2 regions of the Paraburkholderia phytofirmans OLGA172 genome follow, and region 1 is predicted to be linked to the other one. Evidence: riboswitches for the same ligand, from Rfam matches in the RefSeq annotation. Region 1 holds a riboswitch; the other holds the start of a gene.
What was found. Region 1 has a riboswitch for thiamine pyrophosphate ahead of AYM40_RS18680 (FAD-dependent oxidoreductase). Riboswitches for the same ligand answer to the same signal wherever they lie in the genome.

Region 1 (3,524 bases):
CTTAGCCGCCGGCCACGGGTTGCACGACATCGAGCTTGTCGCCCGGCTGCAGCGCGCGCGCCGCATGCTGGGTGCGTGCAACGAAATCGCCGTTCAACGCGACCGCGAACGGCGGACGCGCGCCGAACGCGGCGAGCGCATCGGCAACAGTCGCGCCTTCGGGCAGCGACAACGACTTCTGATTGATATGAATGTCCATGGTGTTCGAATACGGTTCAATCGATGGCAGGAAGCGACGCGGCGCGCGCTTGATTGCCTGCGGTTATTTCATCCGCAGGCGCGCAACGCTCATGCCGGCTCCCGCGTGGAATCCAGTTGAAACAGCTCGCTCCAGCGCGCGGCACTTTGCCAGTCGGCGAAGGCATCGGCGTCGCCGATACGGCCGTCGAGCAGCGCCGCGGCGAAGCGCACGGCTTCATCGGCGACTTCGGGCACGATCATGTAGCCGTGCCGGTACAGGCCGTTCACGCGCAGTGTCTGCGCGCCATCCCACAGCAAGGCCGGACGGTGGTCCGGCAAAGTCGGGCGGCACTGCGAATTCAGTTCGAGGATGCGTGCTTCGCCGAAGCCGGGGTGCACGGAAAACGCCGCGCTCAGCAGTTCGAGCGCGGAGCGTACGCTGACCGGCGACATGTCTTCGCCTTCTACTTCGGTGGCGCCGATCACGTAGAGATCGTCCTGCTTCGGCGCGATATACAGCGGATAGCGCGGATGCAGCAGGCGCACCGGCCGCGTCAGCTTGATACCGGGCGCGTGCACGCGTGCGACTTCGCCGCGGATACCGCGCAATGTGGGCAGCACGGGCTTTGCGCCCAAACCCCGGCAATCGATCGTGATGCGCGCGGGTGGCAGCGCGTGATCGTCGACCGGCGTGTTCCAGTGCGTTTCGACTCCGCGCTGGGCAAGGCCCGCAGCGAGCGCGGCCAGCACCTGACGGTTATCCAGCTGACCTTCGCGCGGCAGCAGCCAGCCCTGATTGAAGCGGCCCGCCAACGCGGGCTCGGCGGCGCCGATCTGGGGACCCACAAGCGGGACGAAGCCGCCGTCGAGCAATTCGGCAGGCGCGTTCGAGCGCACACGGCGTTCGAACAACGGCGCTTCGGTCCGGTCGGCGTGATGCCACACGACGAGCGTGCCATTGCGCTGGAAGAACACCGGTTCGGGCAATTCGGCCAGCACTTGCGGCCAGGTGTCGAGCGAGCTCGCGCCAAGACGCGTGATCAGCAATTCAGCACTGGCGGCTTCGGCCAGCGGCGCCAGCATGGCGGCGGCGACCCAGGCTGCGGCTTGCGAGCCCGCGGCATCGCCACGCTCATAGAGCGCCACGCGATACCCTTGGCCGGCGAGACGCCACGCGACCAGGCGTCCGCACAGCCCGCCGCCGAGCACGGCGAAATCAGGTTGAGCTGAACGGTTCATCGCGCCCACTCCGAGTCGCAACGGCAAGCAAGGCTAAAACAGCGCGGCGCACCGACACAGCCGACGAGGGCGTGGCGCGGAGCAAAGCACTTGTATGAAGAATAGGCGGTCATCGAATCCTTTCCGTACGGCACAAAAACGCACGTACCCAGGACGAAACCGGCGGGTGAGGCCGGCCGGGCAATACGCGAGTCCAATGACGGACGCCGCCCGGCGGGGAATGGAAGATTGGCTGCTTCCGGAAACTTCCCGCGCCGGTATTACCCGGATCGGGTGCAAAGGGTCTCTCTCAGCCTTGCCGCCGTTGCGTGAGAATCACGCAGCCTGTGGGCAAAGCACCCCTGTTTCGTCGAAGGTCATTAGACCATAAAAGGCGCGGCGCCCGCAAACCAATGGCCTGCGCAGTCGCGCGCATTTGACCCGGCACCATCCTTCGATTCATCAATACGGCCGGGGGCGGCGCTCTGGCACAATGCCAAAATCGGATGCCGCAGGAGCCAGGCGCGGGCTGCAAGCTTCGCCACCCGCGCGACGGCGGCATCGAGGCGACACCTCTGAGCGGAAATTAATTTTCACTTAAGGGCTTCGCGCCAGAATCGGGCGCCCGCCCGGACGTGCGTTCGTCGAGCACGACGCCCGGGGTACGCACCGCAAACCCGCCGTGGGGCCGGCCCGACTGAGGCCAGCCCGGCACGGGCCAGCACTTCACCAGGATGCTCATGACACTGAATACCGCTTCCAGCCCCGTGCTGCCGCCGGACGAAAAAGTCTCCGCCTGGAGCCTGATCAAACCTTACTGGGTCTCCGAAGAACGAAAGACGGCGTGGGGGCTGCTCGTCGCGATCATCGTGATGAATCTGCTCGTCGTGTGGATCAACGTGCGCCTGAATCGCTGGAGCGCCGACTTCTACAACGCGCTGCAGACCAAGAACGTGCACGACTTTCCGCACCTGCTGATGGTGTTTTCGGGGCTCGCGTTCGGCTTCATCATCCTTGCCGTGTACGGCCGCTATCTGCGCCAGATGCTCGGCTTCCGCTGGCGCCAGTGGCTGACCACGCGGTATCTCAACGAGTGGCTGCACGACAGCGCCTTCTACAGGATCGAACGCGACCGGCTCGCCGACAATCCCGACCAGCGGATCAGCGACGACCTGCAATCGTTCGCCACCACCACGCTCTCGCTGACGCTCGATCTGCTGTCCACGGTCGTCACGCTGGTCTCGTTCATCACGATCCTGTGGTCGCTGGCCGGTGCGCTGACCGTTTCGCTCGGCGGCATGCCGGTGCAGATTCCAGGCTACATGGTGTGGGCCGCGGCGCTTTACGCGGTAGTCGGCTCGGTAATCATCCAGAAAGTCGGCCATCCGCTCGTGTCGATCAATTACCAGGCGCAGAAAGTCGAGGCGGATTTCCGTTTCGGCTTGATCCGTCTGCGTGAAAACGCCGAGCAGATTGCCTTCTACGACGGCATGGAGACCGAGAAGAAGAACACCCACTCGCTGTTCGGCCGCATCCGCGACAACTGGTGGCAGGTGATGAAGTACACCAAGCGGCTCACCTTCGTGCTGAGCTTCTATGGTCAGATCGCGATCATCTTTCCGCTGGTGGTGGCGGCGCCTCGTTACTTCGCGGGCGCGTTCACGTTCGGCGTGCTGATGCAGATTTCGAGCGCATTCGGCACCGTCAGCGATTCGTTTTCGTGGTTCATCAACAGTTACGGCACCCTGGTCGAGTGGCGCGCTACCGTGAACCGGTTGCGTGAATTCAGCCGTGTCGTGCATGCGCCGCGTCTGAAGGAATCGGTGTCGCCCGCCACCGCGCATGGCGGCATCAACCTGCATTTCGTCGACGAAGACAAGCTCTCGACCGATGGCCTCCAGCTTGCGCTGCCGAACGGCAACCCACTGTCGCGCATCCGCGATATCGCAATCACGCCGGGCTCGCGCTGGCTGGTGCGCGGTCCGTCCGGCTCCGGCAAGAGCACGCTGATGCGTGCGCTCGCCGGCTTGTGGCCGTTCGGCGACGGCTCGATCGACGCACCGGTCAACGCGCGCATGATGTTCATCCCGCAGGTCAGCTACATGCCGATCGGCACGTTGAAAGCC
Region 2 (3,524 bases), 1.1 Mb from region 1:
AACGGTCGGTCCAGCCGAGGCTATTCCAGTAGTCCACATGCAGGGCCAACGGCACGATGCTTTGGGTTGCGCCGCTGTTTTTCCACTGGCTCAGCCAGTTGTCGGCGGGCGGGCAACTGCTGCAGCCTTCGCTGCTGTACAGCTCTACTAGCGCTACGCGGTGGGATGGGCTGTGCGACGCGCATACGGCAGCGGCTGCGCTTGCCAGACCGCTGGCCGAGAGGATCGCGAGCGCTACGGCCAGCGCGATTACGCGGGTGAGGTAGCGGGTGGCATACCGGTTCGCGTAGCGGGTTCGTGCGGTTTGCATGGCGTGCTCCATCAGGATCTGCACGTTTGTCGGACCACGAGGTCACTTATGACAGCCTATTCTGATTTTTATTCTGGCTTGGGATGTTCGCCTAGGGTCTCGACCGTTCCATGAACGATTAAGGAGACACCCGGGCCGTGCTAACATTCACCTTTCGATTGCGTCGGTCAAGCTTTCTGTCCGGCGCGCCCCCAACACCTTCCGTTATCTGCCGGCTACCCCGATGCGCTTTCCGTTCTCCCGTGCCCTCACCCGCTTGCGCCCCCGCCGCGCAACCGGTTGCGCACGCGCGGACATTGCCCCGCCTCACGCCGGCCAACCGTCCCGAACGCTCCCGCTTCTCGCCGCCCGGCGCCCGATCTGACGTTGCTCCTTCCTTTGCCGGAGCCGCGTCGTCGGGCTCCGGGCCGATCTCATCCGCACGCAGTCCCCTTACATGCAGATCGAAATGGAGAACCCATCATGAAAAAGACGAAACCCTGTTACCTCACCGAACTCGACGTCGCCCGTCTTGAAAAGCACGCAGCCGCGCCCGGCGCCGACGCCAAATTGCAAGACATGCTCGACGACGTCCTCGAACGCGCTGTGATCGTCGAATCGCGCGACATCCCGGCGAATATCGTCACGATGAATTCGCAAGCCACCCTGGTCGACGAAACCAGCGGCGAGCAGATGACCTGGATCGTTGTCTATCCGCCCAACGCGGACTTCGCGCACGGCCGCCTGAACGTGTTTTCGCCGGTCGGCCTTGCGCTGCTCGGCGCCAAACGCGGCGAACGCATTCGCTTCACACCGCCGAGCGGCACGGAAAAAGTGCTGAAGCTCGAAAAGATCCTGTTCCAGCCCGAAGCCGCCGACGATTTCACGCTGTAAGCGCAGCACATTCGCGACGCGGAACTGCTGCGCCGCACCATCCCCGGCAGCCCTATCACAATAAGAATAGTGCGTAGCTGACGGGCGTTATCTCCGACATCTGACTTTTTCAAGACGGGTTGCCAAGCACCGCCCGGGCGGTGTATCGTGTGCGCTGCTAACGCGGGGGTCCTGCGTCGCACGGAGGTCGGAGGTCCGTGTTGCGTGGGTGAGAAATACCCTTTGAACCTGATCTGGATAATGCCAGCGCAGGGAAGCGTACGGATTTCGCACCTGACCTACTGTTTCATCCCTCGCGAATCCGCCAACTTCCGTCTCGTCTCCTGCTTAGCGGCCCCACACATGGGACCGGAGTGCGTGCTTTGCATGGGACCGGAGTAAGTGCTTTGCATGGGGCTAGAGTAAGCGCTAAAGCGCCAACTCTAGCCGACAGCTGAAGTGCTAACTCCTGTCGACAGCTAAGGCACCCACTCTCGTCGACCGCAACAAGTTGCATGGGACCGGAGTAAGGCGCTAACGCGCCAACTCCGGTCGACAGAGGAGATCCGCATGAACGCCAACCCGAAGTTCCTTTCCGCCGACGCCCACGTCGATGCCGCCGCTGTCGCGCCGCTGCCGAATTCCCGCAAGGTCTACGTGACTGGCTCGCGCCCCGATATTCGCGTGCCGATGCGCGAAATATCCCAGGCGGATACGCCGGATAGTTTCGGCGGCGAGAAGAATCCGCCGGTCTATGTCTACGATACATCGGGACCGTACTCCGATCCGGAAGCCAAAATCGACATCCGCGCCGGTCTGCCCGCGCTGCGTCAAGCCTGGATCGAAGAGCGCGGCGACACCGAAGCGCTGACGGGCCTGTCGAGCGACTTCAGCCGCGAACGCGCCGCCGATACCGCCACCGCCGATCTGCGCTTCCAGGGCCTGCACCGCACGCCGCGCCGCGCGATCGCCGGCAAGAACGTCTCGCAGATGCACTACGCGCGTCGCGGCATCATCACGCCGGAAATGGAATACATCGCGATTCGCGAGAACCAGCAACGCGCCGCGTATCTGGAAAGCCTGAAGACGAGCGGTCCGAACGGCGAAAAACTCGCCGCGATGATGGGCCGCCAGCATCCGGGCCAGGCATTCGGTGCGAGCGCTTTCGGTCCGGACGGTCTGAAGGAAATCACCGCGGAATTCGTGCGCGAAGAAGTCGCCCGCGGCCGCGCGATCATCCCGAACAACATCAACCACCCGGAAAGCGAGCCGATGATCATCGGCCGAAATTTCCTCGTGAAGGTGAACGCGAACATCGGCAACTCGGCGGTGACCTCCTCCATCGGCGAAGAAGTCGACAAGATGACGTGGGCGATCCGCTGGGGCGGCGACACGGTGATGGATCTGTCCACCGGCAAGCACATTCACGAAACGCGCGAGTGGATCATCCGCAATTCGCCGGTGCCGATCGGCACGGTGCCGATCTATCAGGCTTTGGAGAAGGTCAACGGCAAGGCGGAAGACCTGACGTGGGAAATCTTCCGCGACACGCTGATCGAACAGGCCGAACAAGGCGTCGACTACTTCACGATTCACGCGGGCGTGCGTCTGCAATACGTGCCGCTGACGGCCAGGCGCATGACCGGTATCGTCTCGCGCGGCGGCTCGATCATGGCGAAGTGGTGCCTGGCTCACCACAAGGAAAGCTTCCTGTACGAGCACTTCGAGGACATCTGCGAAATCATGAAGGCGTACGACGTGGCCTTCTCGCTTGGCGACGGCCTGCGTCCCGGCTCGATCTACGATGCCAACGACGAAGCACAACTCGGCGAGTTGAAGACGCTCGGCGAACTCACGCAGATCGCGTGGAAGCATGACGTGCAGACGATGATCGAAGGTCCGGGCCACGTGCCGATGCAGTTGATCAAGGAGAACATGGACCTGCAGCTGGAATGGTGTGACGAAGCACCGTTCTACACGCTGGGACCGTTGACGACCGATATCGCTCCGGGCTACGACCACATCACGTCGGGCATCGGCGCGGCGATGATCGGCTGGTTCGGCACGGCAATGCTCTGCTACGTCACGCCGAAGGAACACCTGGGTCTGCCGAACAAGGACGACGTCAAGACCGGCATCATCACGTACAAGCTCGCCGCGCACGCCGCCGATCTGGCGAAGGGCCATCCGGGCGCGCAGGTGCGTGACAATGCGTTGTCGAAGGCGCGTTTCGAATTCCGTTGGGAAGACCAGTTCAATCTCGGTCTCGATCCGGACCAGGCACGCGAATTCCACGACGAAACGCTGCCGAAGGACTCGGCCAAGGTCGCGCACTTCTGTTCAATGTGCGGCCCGCACTTCT

Region 2: linked by a shared signal. The riboswitch ahead of thiC (phosphomethylpyrimidine synthase ThiC) and the one ahead of AYM40_RS18680 (FAD-dependent oxidoreductase) in region 1 are both predicted to bind thiamine pyrophosphate.

The regions. Positions count from the first base shown of each region.
Region 1 is NZ_CP014578.1:4,237,817-4,241,340, forward strand. It holds gene thiS (sulfur carrier protein ThiS) at 2-199, opposite strand; gene AYM40_RS18680 (FAD-dependent oxidoreductase) at 289-1,419, opposite strand; TPP riboswitch at 1,649-1,772, opposite strand; gene AYM40_RS18685 (ABC transporter ATP-binding protein/permease) at 2,139-3,524, shown strand, end outside.
Region 2 is NZ_CP014578.1:3,133,474-3,136,997, forward strand. It holds gene AYM40_RS13705 (DUF1223 domain-containing protein) at 1-310, opposite strand, end outside; gene AYM40_RS13710 (GreA/GreB family elongation factor) at 773-1,183, shown strand; TPP riboswitch at 1,338-1,456, shown strand; gene thiC (phosphomethylpyrimidine synthase ThiC) at 1,733-3,524, shown strand, end outside.